3 regions of the Kocuria sp. SL71 genome follow, and region 1 is predicted to be linked to each of the others. Evidence: riboswitches for the same ligand, from Rfam matches in the RefSeq annotation. Region 1 holds a riboswitch; each other region holds the start of a gene.
What was found. A riboswitch is a leader RNA that binds a small molecule or an ion and turns the genes downstream of it on or off. The one in region 1 is predicted to bind thiamine pyrophosphate.

Region 1 (7,261 bases):
CGCAGGACCACGTCCGCAGTTCCCAGTCCTGGTGAGGTGTGGGCGCGGGCTGTCGGATCGGAGCCGACCGCCCAGCCGATGTCGTCGGACAGGACGGCCAGGCAGGAGCTCGCGTTTGCCAGGTCCAGGTGCAGCAGCAGGCCCGACTCGCCGTGGGGGACTGGCGCGCGTGTCAGCGGATCGACCACGACCAGGCGCGCCCAGTGGGGGACGACCTTCGCGTGCTCGCCCGGGGCGTCGTCGCCGGCCGGGGCCGTCGTGGCGGCTGTGGACGCGTCGGAGTCCGTCGCGGGGGTGGCGTGCGCTCGGTCTGCCGGACCTGTGCCCAGAGGAGTGCGGTCGTAGTACTGCGTGCTGATCTCCGTCATGCCGTAGTAGTTCGCACAGTGATCCTCCGGCACACCCAGCCGCACACGGAACGCCAGGCGCAGGTCTTCGGCTGTCACGTCGCGCGACTTCCCCTTGAAGCCGCCGGTGTCCAGGACACGGGAGCGTGCAGGGAGCTGGAACGTCCTGTCCGCGTCGGCCATCGCGTCGAGGAGGTGGACGAAGGAGAACGACGTGCCCAGGACTGCCAACGGCTCGCCGGTGTCCTGGGCGTGCGCGAAGGCCTTCAGAGCTGCGTCGACGTCGAGCCCGTCCTCGCTCACGAGGTGGAGGCTGTCGGGAGTGCCCCGATGATCGACGAGGGTGGAGAAGAAGTGCGCGATCGACGAATGCGGCGACTGCTCGCGCGGTGCGTTGAGAACGACGATGCGCATCCGGTCGCGGCCCGCGGATGCGTCGCTCGAGTGACTGGTTTGCTCCGGCAGGAACCGGTCGCAGAAGGCGCGCAGGAGCGAGGCGTCGTAGAGCGCCAGGTGCCGGTGGTGGTTGCGGCCTCGGCTGGCGGGATCGGTGCTGCCGGAGGTCATGAAGACAGCGGCGGCATCCTTCTCTGGGACGGTCGTGAGCGTGAGGCGCTTGAACGCGGTCAGTGGCACAGCGGGGATCTCGCTCCAGTGTCGCAGCCGGTCGGGTGTGGCCTTCCGGCTGCGGCAGTACCGCTGGTACGCGGGGTTGGCCTCGAATTGATGGGCGAAGAGCCGCAGCGCCAGCGCGTCGAACGTGGCGGGATCAGGCTCCTCGGACTGGATGAAGGCGAGGATGTCCGCATCGAGTGTTGAGAGATCTGCAGTGTCGTGGCTCGTGGAGTACGAGGCTGTCGTCATCGTGGAATCCTCTCGTTCAGCGATCGAGCAGGCCCGCTGCGGCGGGCGCGGTCGCGCGCGTGTCGCCTTGTGCCGGAGAGGCGGGTCGGGTGAGGAGGCTCAGCACCAGCGTGACGAGCCCCGAGCCCAGGAGTGCTGCGGCGAATGGCCCCAGCGTCAGCCCGTCCGCGAACGTCGTGACCGCCAGGGCATGACCGGGATCGAACCCGGTGACGACCAGCCCGTACCCGGCGGCGGACACGAGGCCCGCGACCGCGCCGGTCAGCGCACCCGTCCGCGTCGTGCGGCTCCACAGCCCCAGGAGGACTGGCACCAGGGTCGCGGCGCAGAAGAGGTCCGCGATGAGGAAGAGCCGCAGGACGGAGAACCCCTGGAAGGCGATCGCTGCGGGGATGAGCGTCGCGATGACTGTGAGGACGCGTGCCCCCGTGACTCCCAGTCGTGGCGCGCGCACGGCGATCGCGGCAGCGATGCCATTCTGCAGCGTGTCCGCGGTTGAGGCGATGAGGGTGAGCGTGAGCACGAGGATCGCCAGGAGCAGCCACGTGGGCCCGCCCGCCACGAGCGCGAAGAACGGTGCCGGGGGAGACCCGGGATCCAGACCCAGGACTGCCGCGACGATGCCCACACACCCGGCCGCGACGACGATGGGGAAGCGGGTGAGCGATCCCAGGACGGCGCCGCGGCGCAGTGCGGTGAGGTCGCGGGCGGCCCACACGCGCTGCCAGTAGCCGTTGTGGAACAGCGTCGTCGCGGTGACCGCGATGGCGACGGTGACACCAGCCTCGATGCCGGTCCAGTCGACGGTGAGGAATGCGGAGGCGGGCAGGGCAGGGGTGCTGGCCCCGGCCTCGGCGGTGGTCAGGGGTGCGGTCTCCAGCAGGCCCAGGCCGCGCAGGGCCAGCCAGCCCCCGATGACGATGACGAGAGCGAAGAGCAGCCACGACTGCCAGCGGTCCGTGCCGATCGAGGCGCGCAGCCCGCCCACCGCGGTGTAGGCGGCGGTGACGGCCGCGACCGCGATGATGCCGATCCGGGGATCCAGGTCGGAGATGCGGCCCAGCACGCTGCTGACGGCGGTCAGCTCGGCCGCCAGCGCCGTGAACATGTAGAGCATCGAGATGAGCAGGACGTAGCCCCGCATGCCGGGACCGAAACGGAGGCGGACGAACTGGGCGAGGTCGTAGCCCTCCGGCAGCAGACGGCGCAGGCGGCCACCCACCAGCAGGAGGCCCACGAGCGGCAGGACGACGCCCACCCCGTAGCCCACGGCGGCGGCGATCCCGCCGGTGGCGCCGACCTCGGGGGCGGAGAAGAGCATCCAGGAGCCCACGCCCGAGGCGAAGAACGACAGGCCCAGGGCCGCGCCGGACTGGGTGCCGCGGGCAACGGCGAATTCCTCGACGGATCGGTCCGCGCCCGTGCGCAGGCCCACCACGAAGAAGCTCGCCAGGGTGAGGGTGAGAATGAGTGCTGTGACAGTGGTGCTGAGCATCGACGTGTCCCTTCGCCGGCATTACCCGGACAGGTTCGTGCGGTCGACGGCCAGTCAGCCGTCCTCTCAGCCCGGTTCACCGAGCTCCCGCGTCTGTTGTTCGCCGTCGACTCTAGCCCATGGGGTGGGGACGTGGTTTATCAGGCACGATCGGGCGTCGATCGTGCACGGGCGCGGCTGGCCGCTGTCAGCGGTAGACCTCGCGACGGTGACCAATGGCGAGCACCATGCGCTGCGCGACAACCCGGTCGAGCTTGCGCAACGACTTGAGGGCCGACTGCGAATACGTGATCTCGTATTGCACGCCGTTGAAGGAGCTCTCGAAGAAGACGCCGCCGGCGACCATGCCGGAGGAGATGTAGAGGGTGAAGAACACGAGGATGATGACGCTCAAGACGATGCGCAGCAGGCGCGAGCGGTCGCGCAGACGGTTCTCGAAGAAGCTGGGCACGGTGATCGAGTTGCGCGACACCTCCGTGCACGCGCGCAGCCGCGGCGCGACGATGAGCCAGTTGAGGTACGCACCCAGCGTCAGTCCCACGGCGATCCAGCTCGCCGATAAGGTCACGCCCTCGTGGATCGTGTCCCACAATCTCCCGCTCGACGACGCCCCGGACGCCTACGCACACTTCGACGCCCGCGATGACGGGTGGACTAAAGTGGTGCTCAACCCCACCTCCTCCTAAGACTGACGCGGGACGTGGAGGCTCGAGTGTCCACTCAAGGAATGGGGTAGCAAGAGAACTTCAAGGCCGCCGGTCTGCTTGTGCTCTCGCCTGACATGAACCGCGGTTGCTTCCCTGGTGCCTGAAATCAGCTGAAGCACTCTAGGGTGAGGAATCGAGACTCTGAGAAGCCGGTAGGAGCACGCGAACTGACAACGCGGAAGGAGTCGACTTTTGACGACTCACAAGAGTGAACCCATCGGGACGACGCAAAACCCGACGGGGGAGGTAGTGGTCGGGGTGGTGGCTGATCCGGTCGCCACCACCCTGTCAGTCGCGAAGCATCTCGAACGAGAACTGCCTGGCCTACTCGCCGAGCAGCTCTCTGACGGTCGCTGGAGAGTGGACGTGCACCGAGAGAGGCTGCCTCCCAGTGACGAGAAGCGGTTTGAGATGATGGACCTGGCAGTCGAGCGTAAGCGGGAACATGGCTGGGACATCGCAGTATGCGTGACCGACCTCCCACTGATGATCGACCGGCGCCCCGTCGTCGCTGACGCCGACCACAGTCGGAACGTGGCGGTGGTTTCACTGCCGGCCTTCGGGGCCATGAGCCTACGAAGGCGAGTGTCAGAGGTGGTGACACAGCTCATTGGGGACATGCGCGGCGGGACCATTCCGAAGGACGGGTCCCAGGCGCATCGGCGGTCACGGGTCCCGGCTCTGGGCGGCGCCTTCGAGAGGACGACCCCAGACCAAGACGGGGTCGACGTCCGTATCTTCGCGAACCGCGGGCGTCTGCGGCTGCTCGTGGGAATGGTCCGGGATAATCGCCCGTGGCGGCTGGTCTCCGGTCTCCGAGGGGCGTTGGTGGGAGCGTTCGCGTTCAGCGCGTTCTATCTGTTGAATGCCACGCTGTGGGAACTCGCACTCACCATGGCAGCGTGGCAGCTGGTCGCCGTCGTCGTTGCCTCAATTACGGTGATGATCACTTGGCTCATCGTCTATCACCACCTCTGGGAACGAGCCAAAGATCTGCCGCCGCAGGAACGTGAGCGAACGGTGCTGTTCAACGCGTCGACTGTCTTGACCCTCGCTATTGGGCTGACGTGCGGCTATGCGGGGCTGTTCGTCCTGAACCTGACTGCCGCGCTGATCGTTTTCACTCCGGAGGTGTTCAGCCAGTACGCCGGAGACGGATACGGACTGGGCGAGTATCTCCTGGTGACCCTGTTCGCGACCGCCGCTGCGACGATCGCGGGTGCGATTGGGTCTGGCTTCGAAAGTGAAGAGTCGGTGCTCGAGGCCGCCTATAGCTACCGGGAGCGCGCACGGCGCGAGGCGCGGCGCCGCTCACGCGGCGCAAAGAACAATGACAGCGCGGTCCACGACGCGGCGCAGAACGACGACACATCTCGTGCAGAGGACTCCGATGCAGGTCCGGACCACTGAGGAGGCAATAGGTCGGCGGTGGATGGTGGGGCTGAGATTCTTGGCGTACGTAAGCCCTGCCCGAATGAATGCCCGCTGAGGGATCCCTCAACGAGCTACTGCTTTCGTTTTCGGTACGATATAGGAGCGATCACCATAGCCATAGTGAATCGGCCCAGGTTCTCTGCCGCTCGCCGGAGGACCTGCCGGCGTTCTCCGAGGCGATCGTGTCCCAAATTGCGGGCACCACAACAAAGGAAGAGGAGACATCATGAGTGTGACCAAGGGATTGCTGGTCAGGTTTGACGCGTTGCCCGGCAAGGAGGACGACGTGAAGGAGTTCCTTGACAGCGGCCGTGCGCTTGTTGAGGAGGAGCCGGCGACCACCGCGTGGTTCGCGATCCGCCTCGGGCCCTCCTCCTTCGGGATCTTCGACGTGTTCCCCGATGACGCCGGACGTGACGCTCACCTGTCCGGCCCTGTTGCGGCAGCTCTCGGCGAGCAGACCGGTGCGTTGTTCTCCGAACCGACGATCGAGAAGCTCGACGTGTTGGGCTCCAAACTTCCCGCCTGACACCACAGACCGGGAGTACTGACCCCGACATGAGGGGTCGTTGCGCGCGGTGGCTTCGGCCTGACACAGCTCGTTGACGTCGTGGCAGCGGCTCCTTAATCTTGTGGCCTATCGCACATCCCTAACAGATCGAGGAACCGCGATGACAGGAACTGACGACGACGTTGCCCCGACGCGTTCACCCGAGGTAGCAGTGATCGGGGGCGGGATCGTCGGTCTGTCGACGGCGTACGCGCTGCGGGAGCAGGGCGTGCCGGTGCGCTTGTACGAGGCCGGTCTGCCTGGAACGGGTCAGTCCGCGGGCGAGTCGCGGATCTTCCGGCATGCCCACGACGACCCGCGACTCGTCGCTTTCGCGCGCGAAAGCCGCGGCATATGGGATGAGTGGGCCGAACACTTCGACGTCGAGCTGGTCTCATCAGACGGTGTCGTGGCGATCGGCGACAGCGCCCTGGCGCGGCTGCGGGTGCTCGACGAGGTCGGCGGCGTGGAAGCGCACGAGATCGATGCAGTCGAGCTCGCCCAGCGAATGCCGCTGCTCGCTGGGTACTCGGGGCCAGCGATGCTCGACGAGTCGGGCGGCGCGATCCGCACCCGCGCCGCGATCACGGCACTCGCGGGTGCCCTCGGAGATGCCGTCACCACCGCAGAGGTCATCTCCATCGATCCCCGCGCCGATGGGACGGTCGAGGTGCGCAGCGTCGCCGACCGGGCTGTCTACTCCAAGGTGGTCGTGTGCGCCGGCCGCGAAACCGCCCGCCTGGCCCGCAGCGTCGGCCTGTCGTTGCCGGTTCGCCTTGCCGCACACGTCCGGCTGACCTTCGACGTGAAAGACGCCGCCCCGGCACGAGTCGCGTGCCTGCAGGACAGCAGCGGCGTCTTCGGCGAAGTCGGCGTGTACGCGACGCCGCTACCGGGCAACAGCAGCTATTCGGTCGGACTCAGCGACACCGTCGGCGTCCGCGACGACGGAACGTTCATCGACCCTGCGGCGATTCGATCGCTGGACGAACGCGCGCGCAAATACGTGACACGGGCGCTGCCCGGTCTCCACCCAGAGCCGCGCGACTTTCTTCACTGCTGGGTGACCGACCTCCCATGGAGCGAGGACGGCGTGGCCGTGTGGGAGACAGACTCTGTCCTTTTTGTGGCCGGTCACAATCTGTTCAAGCAGGCACCTGCGCTGGGTCGCGCTCTTGCCCGGGCTGCGACCGGCGGCGGTCTCGCCGCCGACCTCACGCCCGCCGCTCGCCTCGGCGAAGCCCAGCGATAGTTCGCCTGACCCCAGAACGGACGCACTCAATGGGTAAACGTTTCCTCGTCGAGGACAACGGCACCCCGCCCTGGGTCAACCCAAAAGTCGCGGCTGGACAGCAGTCACCGGCTCAACCACCTCGTCATGGGGTGTCTTCATCGTGAGGATCGGTACTCGGAGGTGCCGCAGCGGGATCCGTCACTGCGGGATCAGCTCGCGGTGCGACCCGGCGCGGGATGATGAAACCGCGTCGCAGTGCGGGGTTCGCACCTAGCCGTTAGGTTGTGAATCGGCCCATCCCGGGTCGATGTCCGGTGCGGCTGCCCCTGACATCGACCTGGGAATAGTTGACACGTCCACCAGGTTGACGGGGGCATGAAGGCATTCGGATTCCTCAGCTTCGGTCACTACGGCTCCGGGCGCGGCCCCGGCGATCCCGACGCGCGTCAGGTCCTCCACGACGCCGTCGAGATCGCCGAGGGCGCCGACGAGATGGGCGTCAACGGCGCGTACTTCCGCGTCCCTCTACAGGTACCGGCAGACCTGGTCTGGGCTGCATGTGTCGGGGTCCGGGTGCGCGGCGTCGTGCCGGAGGTCGGCGATGGTGCCGTGCAGGCCGGTGAGCTGGGC
Region 2 (7,261 bases), 2.1 Mb from region 1:
CCGTCACGGTCCCGGCCAAGGCCGGCGCCGAGGGCCGTCTGTTCGGCTCGATCAAGGCCGAGCAGGTCGCCGACGCCGTCAAGGCCGCCGGCCTGGGCGAGATCGACAAGCGCAAGGTCGAGATCCGCGAGCAGGTCCGCACCGTCGGCACCTACCAGGCCACCGTGCGCCTGCACGAGGACGTCAACGCGAACATCGAGTTCGAGGTCGTCCCCGCCTGATCCTTCGGGTGAGCCATCCTGCACGGCACGCCTGACCGACGAGCCGTCGCCCCTTTCCGGGGCGGCGGCTCGTCGTCGTTGCCGGGCCTGTCGGGCGCCGGCGGGGGCGGCTCTGCCCCTGACAGGTCACCGTTCGGCGGATGACGACGACGGCCCTGCGCAGCGACACAGGGCAGGCCCTGATGTGGTCCCTTGCGCGGTGATCTCGCATCTGTTCCCGGCCCTCGGGGCACGGGCGCGGCGCGGATCTGCTGCGGGCGCATGACCCGTCCCCAGGACGGCCGACTTCTGCGCCGACCAGCACCGACGCCGGCGTCGTCTCCCGTGCTACGTTCCCGGCGGCGGCTACGCCGACCCGACCTCGGAATCCCCGAGGGCACAGCAGATCGTGCACGAAGAGGTCGGCGGGGAGGCGAGCCTCGTCGTCCTGGTCCGAGCCCCCGAAGGCTCCCAGGCAGCCGACTCCGCTGACGTGGGGGAGGAGATCGCCGCGGATCTGCGCGAGCACGACGGCATCGAGTCCGTCCATGCCTTCAGCGATCCCGGCATGAGCGACCCGCTGAGCTCTGACGACGGCCGCACGGGCATGGTCGTCGCGCGCATCGAGGGCACCTTGGCCGAGCAGACTGAGATCTCCACGGAGCTCGTGGACCAGCTGAGCCAGGAGCGCGGCGACGGCACCGAGGTGCTGGTGGGCGGCTCCGCTCCCATGATCGCCTCGAACAGCCAGCAGGTGATCAAGGACCTGGGGCTGGCCGAGCACATCGCCGTGCCCATCACGCTGGTGCTCCTGTCGGCGGTGCTGGGCGTGGTGACGCTCGTGTTCCAGCACGGCTGGCTCTCCGGGTTCCTGGGCTTCACGCGGGGCCCGCTGGACATGTCCATGCCCGTGCTGCTGTTCTGCATCGCCTTCGGGCTGTCGGTGGACTTCGAGCTGTTCCTGATCGGGCGCATGAAGGAGTTGTGGGAGCAGACGGGCAGCAACCGCATGGCGGTCGTGGAGGGGCTCGCGCACACCGGGCGCATCACCACACTCGCGGCGCTGGTGCTCTCGGTGTCGTTCGCGGCCTTCGGGACGAGCCAGGTGAGCTTCATGCAGCTGTTCGGCCTGGGTACGGCGTTCGCGATCCTGCTCGATGCGACCCTGGTGCGCGGCGTCCTGGTGCCCGCGTTCATGCGGATCGCCGGGCGGGCCAACTGGTGGGCACCGGCCCCGCGGCGGTGGGTGCACGATCGGATCGGGCTGGCGGAGGCCCCCGAGGATCCGCATACGGGCCCCTTGGCGCGGCGCGAGCCGGAGGAGTTCGGGGATCACATCACGCCGCCGTCGGCCCGACGACGCCGCGGTCGCCATGTGGCCGACACGGCGCCGCGGCACCGGAAGGGACCGTGGTGAGGCTCCCGTCAGTCGGTCCGCGCTCTCAGCGCGGGATGGTCTCCGACTGATCCTGAGTCAGGGCCTGATCGAAGAACGCCAGCTCGTGGCGGCAGCCTGCCAGATAGGCCCGCTGTGCTGCCGCACGGCCTGATTCCGAGCTCTGTGCGAGCTCCCGCTCGACGCGCTCCAGGGCTGCAGCGGTTGCAGCCACGAAGTCGGGATCGCGGTAGGTCTCCAGCCATGCGGCATACGGGTGATCCGGCTCCACGGTCGGCAGACAGGCTCCGACCTGGGCGTAGAGCCAGAAGCAGGGGAGCACTGCAGCAGCGCCGACAGCTCGGTCCTGTCCCAGGGCGGCGGCCAGCAGGAAGTCCGTGTAGGCCGCGGTGACGGTGCTGGCGGGCTCGTCGGCGGCCTCCGGACGGGCGGCCATCCAGGTGCGGTGCAGCTGGGCCTCCTCCGTGAGGCAGCCGACCGAGGCCTGTGCCCACGCGAGCTGGTCCGGGGCGTGATCGCAGCGTGCGGACAGAGCCGCCAGGGCCCGGGCGTAGCCGGCCAGATACAGGGCGTCCTGGGCGAGGTAGAACGTGAACCGCGCGTCGTCAAGGGTTCCGTCCAGCAGGGCGCGCACGAATCTCGAGTCCTGGATCTCAGCTGCCGTCTGCGCGCCGTCATCCCACAGCGACTGAGTCCATGGACCGGCCGCTTCGACGGCGGGCTGGGGGGCGATGTTCGAGGTGGAGTTCATCAAGGGGACATCCCTTCGCCAGTGCGAGCTGGAGCAGGTTCCACGGGTCTGATCTCAGCGCCGGCGGCGCACCCCGTGTCCGCAGCCCACTATAGGCGGCAGGATCGGATGCCGACAGGGCGGCAGCCGGGTCCGCTGGGAGAGACGAGACCTTCTCATATGTCACATCCGACATATGAGCAGGTCAGACGGCCTATGGGTCCTCCGAGAGCTCGGCGAGCCCGTCAGGAGCCGTCGTGGCCCTTGAGAAGGCTCGCGAAGTCCGTGACCGGACCCAGGTCCACGCCGCTGCGACGCGGCGCCCTCGCGGGCTCGGTGGGCAGGAAGCCCTCCACCCCGGCGGACTCGGCCACCAGTGCCGTCGCCATCTCGGAGGCGGCTCGAGCGATCCGCGACTCCAGGCCTCCGGTGTCCCCGGAGCCGAAGTCATCGGTCGCGGCGAACACGCCCGTGGGCAGCACGACCGCCCGCGAGTAGGAGAACAGCGGGCGCAGCGCGTGGTCCAGGACCAGGCTGTGGCGCGGGGTGCCGGCCGTCGCGGCGATGAGCACCGGGAGGTCGATCAGCGCTTCGTCGTCGAGGACGTCGAAGAACATCTTGAACAGCCCCGAGTAGGAGGCCCGGAAGATCGGCGTGACCGCCACCAGCCCGTCGGCCTGGGCGACCAGGCGCTTGACCTCGTCGAGCTGCGGATCGGGCAGCCCGCCCGTGGTCATGGCCTGCGCCAGCGGCAGGGCCAGGTCTCGCAGCTCCACGTGGTGGACCTCCAGGGCCTCGCCCCGGGCGCCGACCCGGGACTCGACGGCCTGGGCGATCCGGTCCGCCAGCAGGCGGGTGGACGACGGCGAGGACAGCCCCGCCGAGACGACGACGAGCTGACGGGTCATCGCTGCTCATCCTCCTTCTGCTCGTCCTGCGGCTGCGCGTTGATGACCTGGCGGTGCTTGGAGTCCGGGCCCTGGGCGCGCAGGGTCTCGTGGGTGGGCGGGTCTGAGGGCACGTGCGCCGGGCGACGTGCCTCGAAGCCCTCGCGCAGGCGCGGGACGATCTCCCGGCCGAGGATCTCGATCTGCTCCAGGACCATCTCCTCGGGCAGGCCGGCGTGATCCAGCAGGAACATCTGGCGCTGGTAGTCGCCCACCTGATTCGCGTAGCCCAGGTAGCGCTCCACGATCTGATCCGGGGTGCCGACCGTCAGCGGGGTCATCCGCGAGAAGTCCTCGAGCGACGGGCCGTGGCCGTAGACCGGCGCGTTGTCGAAGTACGGGCGGAAGACCCGCTTGGCCTCGGCCTCTGTCGCAGCGGCGAAGATCTGGCCGCCCAGGCCCACGATCGCCTGGTCGGCGGCGCCGTGGCCGTAGTGCTCGAAGCGCTGGCGGTAGAGGTTCACCATCGAGGCGGTGTGCTCGATGTTCCAGAAGATGTGGTTGTGGAAGAAGCCGTCGCCGTAATAGGCGGCCTGCTCCGCGATCTCCGGGGAGCGGATCGAGCCGTGCCACACGAAGGGCGGGGTGTCATCCAGCGGCCACGGGGTGGAGGTGTAGCTGTTGAGCGGGGTGCGGAACTTGCCCTGCCAGTTCACGACCCCCTCGCGCCACAGCTTGCGCAGCAGGTGGTAGTTCTCGATGGCCAGCGGGATGCCCTGGCGGATGTCCTTGCCGAACCAGGGGTAGACCGGACCGGTGTTGCCACGGCCCATGGTGAGATCCACACGACCGCCGGAGAGGTGCTGGAGGAAGGCGTAGTCCTCAGCGATCTTCACGGGGTCGTTCGTGGTGATCAGCGTGGTGGCCGTGGAGAAGCGCAGCCGCTCGGTCTGGGCGGCGATGTAGGCCAGGTGCGTGGTGGGCGAGGACGGCACGAACGGCGGGTTGTGGTGCTCGCCGGTCGCGAAGACGTCCAGACCGACCTCCTCCGCCTTCAGGGCGTACTTGGTCATCGACTGGATGCGCTGAGCTTCGGAGGGCGCCTTGCCGGTGGTGGGGTCCGGGGTGACGTCGCCGATGGTGAAGATGCCGAACTGCATGGTGCTCGCTCCTTGGGTGCGCATCGCGATGACCGGAGATGTCCGGTCATCGCGTGACGTTTCACGGAACAGTATGCGTCGATGTATGTGACATGTCAACCATTAGGTCCGCCGTGCTCGAGGGACGGCGGGAACGACGAACGCGCTGTCGTCGTGATGCCCCAGGCCGTGTCCGCGCAGGGCGGCAGCCGGCCTGCGCGGGTCAGTCGATCGGTGCGCAGTCCGGGCGGCGGATGTCGAGCTTGCGGGCGATCCGGGAGGTGATGCGGTCCAGGTCCTCGATGTCCTGTGCATCAAGGGCGTCGAAGAACGACCTGCGCACGGCGCCCAGGTGGCCCGGGGCGGCTGCGGCCAGGGCCTGGCGACCGGCTTCGGTGAGCTGTGCGAGCTGCGCCCGACCGTCGTCCGGGGCGGCTGAGCGGGCGATCAGGCCGCGCTTCTCCATCCGGGTGAGGTGGTGGGACATGCGCGAGCGCTCCCAGTCCAGCAGCCCGGCGAGCTCGGTGATCCGGCAGGAGGAGCTCTCGCTGTCGTTGAGCATGACCAGGACGTCGTAGTCCTGAAGCGACAGGCCGGAATCGGACTGCAGCTGCGAGGACAGGGCGGCGGGGATGCGGCTGCTCACGGCAAGCCAGCGGCGCCAGACGGTCTCCTCATGTGCGGACAGCCAGTCGACGCCGTCGCCGGCGCCGCCCGTGCCAGCTGTCGTCGAGGGGGAGTCCCCGGGCTCGTCGGCGTCTGAGGGGAGGCTGCGGGGTTCGGTGTCGGGTGCCGTCGTCATGCCCCCAGGATAGCGACAAACGTGACGCGTCATCAGTGAGTGGCTGCGGGTTGCCGCTCACTTTCACGTGAGCCGGCATCCAGCAGGTGATGGCACCATGTCCGCCATGTTCCCCAGTTCCCGCAGCGCCCGACGTCAGCCCGCCGCCGCCCGGTCAGGAGCGGGTCGCTTCTCCGCCGCGCCTGCCTCTGCGCAGCGGAAGCGCCGCAAGGGCAAGGCCGAGCCGCGGCTGCTGCCGATCGCCGTCATCCTGTGGATCGTGGGGCTCGCGGCCTTCGTGGCGGGCTTCGGGCTGGGCAACACCGGTTCCGGCGTGGCCATGACCCTCACGTTCTTCGGGGGGCTGATCGTGGCCACGCTGGCGGAGGTGGGGGCGTTCCTCACTGCGCTGGCCAGCACGATCTCCTATCGGCGGCACAGGCCCTGGAATGTGATCGTGATGATCCTCTCGGTGCTGATCAGCCCGGCCACTCTCATGCTGCTGCTGCAGCTGGCCATGGGGTCCTGAGCTCGGTTGCCGAGCCGGGCGACGCACGACGACACAGCCCTGTGGGAATGCCTACGTCTCGTGTGGACACGGCCTGTGGAGAGTTGTGCACACGCCGTGGAGAAACCCTGGAATCACACTCTGACCTGGTGATTCATCCTTCGTTCACGAAGTCTGAGCCTGTGGATATCCACAGCTGGCAGGGAGATCTGCACCGGTTGCGCACAGTCCTGCACGGCGCGCCCCACAGGGCATCCACAAGTTATCCACAATCAGTGGATAAAGCCCGCGCATGTCATTGCAAGCGTTCCGGCCGAGCGGCTTATGACGTCGGCTCGGTGGGCCAGAATGGGCGGGCCGGGCGGCCGTCGTCGTCCTGGCTGCAGTCAGCGCTGGAAAGGCCCCGTCGTGTCCGAAGAGATCCGCACTCCCCCCTACGACAACGTCGCCGAGCAGTCCGTGCTCGGCGGCATGATGCTGTCCAAGGACGCCATCGCGGACGTCGTGGAGGTGCTGCGCGGCAACGACTTCTACAAGCCGGCGCACGAGTCCATCTACGAGGCCATCATGAGCCTCTACGGCAAGGGCGAACCCGCCGACGCCATCACCGTGGCCGACGAGCTGACCAAGCGCGGCGAGCTCGAGAGGACGGGCGGGCCGGCCTACCTGCACTCGCTGATCTCGTCGGTTCCCACCGCGGCCAATGCCGGGTTCTACGCCGAGATCGTCCAGGAGCGCGCCGTGCTGCGCCGCCTGGTCACCGCCGGCACCAAGATCGTCCAGCTCGGCTACTCGCAGGACGGCGAGGTCGAGGTCCTGGTCAACGAGGCCCAGTCCGAGATCATGACGGTGGCCGAGCGGCGCAATTCCGAGGACTACGTGGTCCTCAAGGACGTTGTGGAGTCCACCGTCCAGGAGATCGAGGACGCTGGCGGCCGCTCCGGCATGCAGGGCGTGCCCACCGGATTCGTCGAGTTCGACGAGCTGACCCACGGTCTGCAGGGCGGGCAGATGATCGTGATCGCGGCCAGGCCGGCCATGGGCAAGGCGCTCGCGCTGGACACCCCCATCCCCACGCCCACCGGGTGGACGACCATGGGGGAGATCTCCGTCGGCGACCTCGTCCTGGCCGTCGACGGCACTCCCACGCGGGTGAGCGCCGCGACCGACGTGATGCTCGACCGGCCCTGCTACCGGGTCAGCTTCGACGACGGCAGCGAGATCATCGCCGATGAGGAGCACCAGTGGCTGACGCATACGCGGACTGCCGTGCTTGTCGGAGCCGGTGCGGCTGATGCGGGCTCGGCCAGCGTGGTGACCACGGGGCAGATCGCGGCCTCTTCGCAGCGCCACCTCGTGCGCATTCCGGATGACGCCCGAATCCCGCTGTGCCATGACGGCGGCATTGAGCCGGGAACCGAGCGGGCGATCGTCGCCGTGGAGTCGGTGGCCTCGGTCCCGGTCCGGTGCCTGCAGGTCGATCATCCGGAGCACTTGTTCCTGGCGGGACGGACGTTCATCCCCACGCACAACTCCACGTTCGCCATCGATATCGCTCGCTCGGCGGCGATCAAGCACAACATGACCACCGCGATCTTCTCGCTGGAGATGGCGCGCAAC
Region 3 (7,261 bases), 1.8 Mb from region 1:
CCATCAACGCGGGCACCATGCTGGGCCTGGGCCTGGCCATCGCCGCGGTCTACGCCATAGCCCCGATCTTCTTCGGCGGCTCGATCATGCAGAGCTACACGTTCGAGTGGACCTGGCCGATCATCGGCGAGGTGAAGTTCGTGACCGCCATGATCTTCGATGTCGGCGTCTACCTGGTGGTCGTGGGCATGGTCCTGGACGTCCTGCGCTCGCTCGGCGGGCAGATCGACCGGCACACCGAGGACGAGGCGCTGCGCCGCCGTCGTCGTGCCGCCGGTCGCGGCGGTGCCCGCATCCGCGTGGTGCGCCGCCCCTCCTCGGAGCCGGGCAGCACCGGGGCGATCACCGTCCTGCGCGAAGAGGCCAGCGACGACGTCGACCTGACCGAGAGCGACGCCACGCAGGACGTCACCGTCTCCGAGACCGACCTCAAGGACTTCGGCGGCGGGGGCATGGACCGGCAGCAGATCCTCAGCGCCGGCAAGCGCACGAGCACCGATGACGACCGGACGGGGGAGGGACGACGATGAGCCTGAACCTCACCATGCTGGTGGTCATGGGCGTGCTCTACGCCGTGGGCGTCTACATGCTGCTCGAGCGCTCGCTGACCCGCGTGCTGCTGGGCATCATGCTGCTGACCAACGGCACCAACCTGCTGCTGCTGCACACCGGAGGGCTGCCGGGGCGCTCGCCGCTCTACGACTCCGGTCTGGACCCGAGGGCCTACTCGGACCCGCTGCCGCAGGCGCTCGTGCTCACGGCGATCGTGATCGGCTTCGCGATCACCGCGTTCCTGCTCGGCATGATCTACCGCTCCTGGGTGCTCTCCCATCGCGATGAGATCACTGACGACGCCGAGGACCGCCGCGTGGCAGTCCAGTCGTCGTACGACGAGGAGCTGGACGCCGAGGTGCCCGAGGAGGACTCGGAGTTCGACGACGACGAGATCGACAAGCACGAGAAGGAGAGGGCCGAGGAGCTGGCACGCCACCGCAGGGAGCAGGAGTCCGCTGAGCGGCGGCGTCAGCGCAAGGAGGGACGGCGATGAGCTTCGACATCATCCAGCTCGCCCCGCTGGCCATCGTCCTGCCCTTCCTGGGCGCGGCGCTGTCGCTGGTGCTGGTGCGCCGCAACCGGGCCCAGCGCTTCGTGGCGATCGTGTCGCTGTCGCTGACGCTGCTGGCCGAGTGCCTCGTGCTGGCCACGGCATGGGAGTCGGCCCCCACCTCGATCAACGTCGCCGGGTGGCAGGCCCCGTTCGGCATCGTGCTGGTCGTGGACCAGCTCTCGGCCATCCTGCTCGTGGTCTCGACCCTGGTCTCGCTGGCGGTGCTGCTGTTCGCGACCGGGCAGGGCATCGCCGACGGCGATGACGACGGCCCCATCTCGATCTTCTACCCCACGTTCCTGATCCTGGTCGCAGGCGTCTCGAACGCGTTCCTGGCGGGTGATCTCTTCAACCTGTACGTGGGCTTCGAAATCCTGCTGATGGCCTCCTACGTCCTGATGACCATGGGCGGCACGGCCCAGCGCATCCGGGCCGGCGTGACCTACGTGGTCGTCTCCGTGATCTCCTCGGTCCTGTTCCTGATCGCCATCGCGATGATCTACGCGGCCACCGGCACCGTGAACATGGCGGATCTGGCCGTGAAGCTCGGCGATCTGCCGGTGGGCACGCAGATGCAGCTGCACCTGATGCTGCTGATCGCCTTCGGCATCAAGGCCGCGGTCTTCCCGCTGTCGTTCTGGCTGCCCGACTCCTACCCCACGGCCTCGGCACCCGTCACGGCCGTGTTCGCGGGCCTGCTCACCAAGGTGGGCGTCTACGCGATCATCCGCACCGAGACGCTGCTGTTCCCGGGGGACAGGGCGGATCAGCTGCTGCTGTGGGTCTCGCTGCTCACGATGGTCGTGGGCATCCTGGGAGCGCTGGCCCAGATCGACATCAAGCGTCTGCTGTCCTTCACGCTGGTCAGCCACATCGGCTACATGATCTTCGGCATCGCGGTCGGCACGCAGACCGCCATGGCGGCAGTTGTCTACTACGTGGTCCACCACATCATCATCCAGACCAGCCTCTTCCTGGTGGCCGGTCTGATCGAGCGCCGGGGCGGGTCGACCAACACGGACCGCCTGGGCGGCCTGGTCGGGCTGTCGCCGCTGCTGGCCCTGCTGTTCATGATCCCCGCGCTGAACCTGGGCGGCATCCCGCCGTTCTCCGGCTTCCTGGGGAAGGCGGGCCTGATCCAGGCGGGCACCGACCAGGGCGGCTGGGCCATCTGGGTCGTGATCACCGGCTCCGTGCTCACCTCGCTGCTGACGCTGATGGCCCTGATGCGCATCTGGAACAAGGCGTTCCTGCGCGCCCCCGACGACGCCGACTACCCGGATCCGGTCCTGCTGGTCTCCCGGGACGAGGCACGGGAGCACGGGCCCCGCAGCGCCGCCTCGGTGTCCATGGACGCCGAGGGCGGCGGCCGGTGGGCCGGTCGCAGCAACGTGCAGCTCATGCCGTTCTCCATGGTGATGCCCACCGGGATGCTCGTGGCGGTCGGGGTCGCCCTCACGGTCTTCGCGGGACCGCTGTTCTCGGTGGCCGACAACGCCGCGGAGAACCTCATGCACCCCGAGCGCTACGTCGAGGCGGTCTTCGGCGACGAATCGGGACCGCGCGGCGTCGTGGACGACGGCGAGGACCCGAGCTCCGATGACCCTGCCGCACCGAGCCTGCCGGAGGGCGAGCAGTACGGGGAGGACGTGGGCGAGGACAGCGGCGCCGGCATCCAGCGCGAGGTCTACGACGGCACGGATTCGCGGCCCTCGGCCGAGGCCGACGCGCAGCGGCAGGGCGCCGAGCAGTCCGAGGAGGCAGATCAGTGAGCTCGACAGCGACATCCCGCGGGTCCGCATCCGCCCGGCCGCGGCGGCGCGAGCACCGCTGGGCCGTGGAGATCCCCCTGATCCTGTGGCTCATGCTCGTATGGGCCGTGCTGTGGGGCGAGCTGACGGCCAAGAACCTGCTGGTGGGCCTGGTGCTGTCCCTGCTGGTCACCCGGGCGCTGGCACTGCCGCCCGTGCAGCTGTCCAGCCGCTTCAACGTGCTGCACGCCGTGACCCTGTTCGTCACCTTCCTGTGGCAGGTCATCCGCGCCAGCTTCGAGGTCATGTGGACCGTGATCGCCCATGGGCCCAGGGCCTCCTCGTCGGTGACCGCCGTGCAGATGCGCTCGCACTCCGATCTGATCATGACCGCGACCGGAAGCACCACGGGACTGATCCCGGGCTCGGTGCTGCTGGAGGTGGACCGTCCGAACGCGATCCTCTACTTCCACGTCCTGGACGTGCACGACGACGAGGACATCGAGCACTTCCGGGAGTCCGTGCGCAACACCGAGGCTGCCTGGATCCGCATGATGGGCTCCCCGGAGGACTACGCCGCGCTGCGGCGCGAGGACGCCCAGAAGGGCCGTGGACTCAGCCCTCGGGCCGTGCTGCGCAGCTGGGCGGGCTACGCCCACAGATCGAAGGCCGAACGACGGGATGAGGAGCAGAGCCGATGAGCTCCATCGTCATGGCCGTGTGCCTCGTGATGCTCGCCGGTGCGGCCGTCGGCGTGCTGTACCGACTGGTGAAGGGACCCTCGCTGCTGGACCGCGTGCTCTCCAGCGACGTCCTGCTCTCCGTGGTGGTCGCCGCGATCGCCCTGGAGATGGTCTGGAGCGATCACTCCGACTACATGATGGTCATCGTGACCGTCTCGCTGCTGGGCTTCATCGGCTCGGTGTCCGTGGCGCGGTTCGTCCAGCCCACGCGGCCCCGGAAGACGGGCCAGACCGATGAGGGCGCCACCAAGGAGCCGGTCGAGGGCGAGCGGGCCGAGCAGGATCACCGGCCCGCCCCGATGCAGAAGCCCGCCCCGTCCGAGAAGGAGGGACACCGCTGATGGATCCCATGGACCTCGTGCTCGACATCGTCGTGGGCGTGCTGCTGCTCGTGGGCTGCCTCATGTCCCTGACGGCCGGCCTCGGCCTGATCCGGCTGCCGGACGTCCTGTCGCGTATGCACGCGGCCACCAAGCCGCAGGTGCTCGGTCTGCTGTGCATGCTGCTGGCCGTGGTGATCCACTCCCGCGAGTGGACGCTGCTGCCGCTGGCCCTGCTCGGCTGGGCCCTGATGCTGCTCACGGCGCCGGTCTCGGCGCACATGGTGGGGCGCTCGAGCTATCGGACCAAGCACGTGCTCGATGAGACGCTGATCGCCGATGACCTGGCCGCAGCCCTGGACGAGGCCGACACCGCCGAGTCGCAGGGCGGCGCGGATCGCCCGTCGTGATCCGCGACGGCTCGCCGAGCGCGCTAGGGTGAGCACCGAACCTCCGGCGTCGGCTGAGGCGCCGGTTCCGCGATCTCCCGAGTGGCTCACTCGGGGTAGGAGATGACATGAACCCCAAGATTATGGGACTCATCGGCACCGGCGCGTCCGTGCTGGGCGTGCAGGCCGCCACCAAGGGCCTCGACGCCACGTGGAAGAAGGTCACCGGCCGCCAGGTCCCGTCCAAGGGCGATGACCCCCGTGAGGACCGCTGGCTCGACATCATCCTGTTCGCCGTGGTCAGCGGCGTGCTGACCACGGTCGTGCGCACCCTGGTCAACCGCCAGGTCGCCGAGCAGCGCGAGAAGGCCGAGCTCAAGGCGCAGGAGAAGGCCAAGGGCCGCGCCTGATCTCGACCGGTCCGGGCCGGCCGCTGCGCGCGGCCTGCTGATCGATGGCGAAGGCGCCGGGAGCTGTGTGCTCCCGGCGCCTTCATCCGTTCCGGGTCCGGCTGAGGGTGACCTGCATCTGCTGCGCGTTTGGCGTAGGATCCCAGGCACACGACAGGGGAGCGCCCGAGGGCGCTGAGAGTGCGGTCCGCCGCAGACCCTCGAACCTGCTCCGGCTAGCACCGGCGAAGGAAGTCGAGCATCTCGGAGGTGCTTCTCGCGCGTTCCTGCGGGCGCCCGCCCACGCAGGAACGCGCGAGAAGCGCTTCTCCCCTCCTGATGACAGGGGCGCCGCGGCGTCCCCGGGCCCCCAGGAGGACCACCATGACGCAGCATCGCAGCACCGGTCAGATGAGCACCGGATCCGGCCTCGATACGCGCTCGGACCGCGACCCCGGAACCATCGGCTCCCCGCAGCGCAGCGCGCGCTCCCGCCTGAGGTGGCGCGTGCTCGACCTCGTGGTCCTCGCAGTGCTGGCCGCCGCCTGCGGCGTGATCTTCTGGGCCTGGTCCGCTCTGGTCTACCCCCTCTCCCAGGCCGTCACGGTCGGCTATCCCCCGGCGGGCGGCCTGCTGGTCGGCGGATGGCTGATGGCCGGACCGCTGGCCGCCCTCATCATCCGCCGCCCCGGCGCAGCACTGGCCTGCGAGCTGCTGGCGGCGTGCTTCGAGGGGCTGCTGGGCACCCACTTCGGCATGACGGTCGTGCTCTCCGGTCTCATCCAGGGCGCGGCGGCGGAGGCCGTCTTCCTGGCCGCCGGGTACCGCCGCTTCGGCCCGGTCGTGGCCGTGGCCTCGGGCGCTGCCGCCGGAGCGCTCGGGACACTGACCGAGTGCCTGATCTACTACTACGAGTGGCCGATGGCCCACCAGGCGGTCTACGTCGTGCTGGGCACGGTGTCCGGGGCGGTCATCGCCGGTCTTGCCATGTGGGCACTGACGCGCGCTCTGCGCTCCACGGGAGTGCTCTCGGGCCTGGCCTCCGGTCGATGACCGCTCGCACGCACGGAGCCGACAGGGCCGTGCGCGGCGGAGCCGCCGTGTTCGCGCGCGGCTTCGGCTGGCAGCCCGGGGGTCGGAAGACCCCAGCCATCGAGCAGGTGGACCTCGAGATCCCCGCGGGGCAGTGCGTGCTGCTGCTGGGCGCCAGCGGCTCGGGCAAGTCCACGCTGCTGCACGCCCTGGCGGGCGTGCTCCCGGACACCGAGGACGATGCCCCCGGGCCGGGGCCCGACGGCGGTCGCGCAGCGCCCTCAGGAAGCAGCGGCTCGCGCGGCGAACTGCTCGTGGACGGACAGCCCGCAGCCCAGCGCGGCGTCGTCACCGGCCTGCTCCAGCAGGATCCGGAGTCCTCGATCCTGCTGGCCAGGGCCGGCGACGACGTCGCGTTCGGCCCGGAGAACCTGGCCGTGCCCGCCGAGGAGATCTGGGACCAGGCCGATGCCGCCCTGCGGGCCGTGGGGCTAGAGATCTCCCGCAGCCGGGACACCTCGGCGCTGTCCGGCGGGCAGCAGCAGCGCCTCGGCCTGGCCGGCATCACCGCCATGCGCCCGCGCCTGCTGCTGCTCGACGAGCCCACGGCCAACCTGGATCCAGAGGGGGTGGCGACCGTCCGCAGGGCGGTCGAGACGGTGGTCGAGGACACCGGGGCCACGCTGATCGTGGTCGAGCACCGCACCGAGGTCTGGGCGGATCTGGTGGAGCGCGTCGTGGTCCTGGGGCCGCGGGGAGTGCTGGCCGACGGGAGCCCCGAGGACGTCCTCGGCGCCCGGGGGGCCCAGCGCGAGCAGCTGCGCCGCGCCGGCATCTGGCTGCCGGGCCAGCGCGCCGCCGCGGCCGCCCCGGCCCCCGCCCCCGGTGAGCTGCTCCTGCGCGCCGACGAGCTCGAGGTCTCGCGCGAGCAGCCCTCGCAGCGCCTGCTCTCCCGCCGCCGTCGCCGCGTGCGCCGCGGGGACGCGGTGCCCGACGGGGCCTGGGCCGGCGCCCCGGCGGCGCAGCCGGTGGACCTGCGCCTGCGCGCCGGCAGCGCGCTCGCGCTGACCGGGCCGAACGGCGCCGGGAAGTCGACGCTGGCCCTGACGCTGGCCGGTCTGCTCGTGCCGAGCGCCGGTACGGTGCGCGCTGCCGGCAGCCTCGCCGGAGGGCTGCCGGACGATCCTTCGGTATGGTCCGGCCCGGAGCTTGTGGAGCGCATCGGCACGGTCTTCCAGGAGCCCGAGCATCAGTTCCTCACCGGCAGCGTGCGCGAGGAGCTCGCCGTGGGCCCGCGCCGGGCCGGGGTCCCCGAGGACGAGATCGCCCGCCGCGTGGACGAGCTGCTCGAGCGGCTGCATCTTTCGGCCCACGCCGAGGCCAATCCCTTCACCCTCTCCGGGGGCCAGAAGCGCCGCCTGTCCGTGGGCACGGTGATGGCTGGAGCACCCCAGATCCTCATCCTGGACGAGCCCACCTTCGGGCAGGACGCAGTGACCTGGGCGGCCGTCGTCGAGCTGCTGGCCGAG

Region 2: it holds a riboswitch for thiamine pyrophosphate, as region 1 does, so the genes downstream of both, OVA15_RS10505 (hypothetical protein) here and OVA15_RS00770 (sodium:solute symporter family transporter) in region 1, are expected to answer to the same signal.
Region 3: it holds a riboswitch for thiamine pyrophosphate, as region 1 does, so the genes downstream of both, OVA15_RS08675 (ECF transporter S component) here and OVA15_RS00770 (sodium:solute symporter family transporter) in region 1, are expected to answer to the same signal.

Annotation. Positions count from the first base shown of each region.
Region 1 covers NZ_JAPPRE010000001.1:167,602-174,862, forward strand. Annotated here, with positions in the region: gene OVA15_RS00765 (LuxE/PaaK family acyltransferase) at 1-1,211, opposite strand, end outside; gene OVA15_RS00770 (sodium:solute symporter family transporter) at 1,228-2,706, opposite strand; TPP riboswitch at 2,697-2,807, opposite strand; partial or broken gene OVA15_RS00775 (sodium:solute symporter family transporter) at 3,002-3,268, opposite strand; gene OVA15_RS00780 (hypothetical protein) at 3,606-4,823, shown strand; gene OVA15_RS00785 (putative quinol monooxygenase) at 5,074-5,376, shown strand; gene OVA15_RS00790 (NAD(P)/FAD-dependent oxidoreductase) at 5,519-6,649, shown strand; gene OVA15_RS00800 (heavy metal-responsive transcriptional regulator) at 7,157-7,261, opposite strand, start outside.
Region 2 covers NZ_JAPPRE010000001.1:2,305,995-2,313,255, reverse strand. Annotated here, with positions in the region: gene rplI (50S ribosomal protein L9) at 1-221, shown strand, start outside; partial or broken gene OVA15_RS10510 (MMPL family transporter) at 604-1,617, shown strand; gene OVA15_RS10505 (hypothetical protein) at 1,643-2,347, opposite strand; TPP riboswitch at 2,341-2,433, opposite strand; gene OVA15_RS10500 (FMN reductase) at 2,572-3,234, opposite strand; gene OVA15_RS10495 (LLM class flavin-dependent oxidoreductase) at 3,231-4,373, opposite strand; gene OVA15_RS10490 (MarR family winged helix-turn-helix transcriptional regulator) at 4,576-5,154, opposite strand; gene OVA15_RS10485 (hypothetical protein) at 5,261-5,662, shown strand; gene dnaB (replicative DNA helicase) at 6,050-7,261, shown strand, end outside.
Region 3 covers NZ_JAPPRE010000001.1:1,919,904-1,927,164, reverse strand. Annotated here, with positions in the region: gene OVA15_RS08710 (Na+/H+ antiporter subunit A) at 1-530, shown strand, start outside; gene OVA15_RS08705 (Na(+)/H(+) antiporter subunit C) at 527-1,048, shown strand; gene OVA15_RS08700 (Na+/H+ antiporter subunit D) at 1,045-2,880, shown strand; gene OVA15_RS08695 (Na+/H+ antiporter subunit E) at 2,877-3,560, shown strand; gene OVA15_RS13280 (monovalent cation/H+ antiporter complex subunit F) at 3,557-3,943, shown strand; gene mnhG (monovalent cation/H(+) antiporter subunit G) at 3,943-4,332, shown strand; gene OVA15_RS08680 (DUF4235 domain-containing protein) at 4,440-4,721, shown strand; TPP riboswitch at 4,867-4,971, shown strand; gene OVA15_RS08675 (ECF transporter S component) at 5,085-5,753, shown strand; gene OVA15_RS08665 (ATP-binding cassette domain-containing protein) at 5,750-7,261, shown strand, end outside.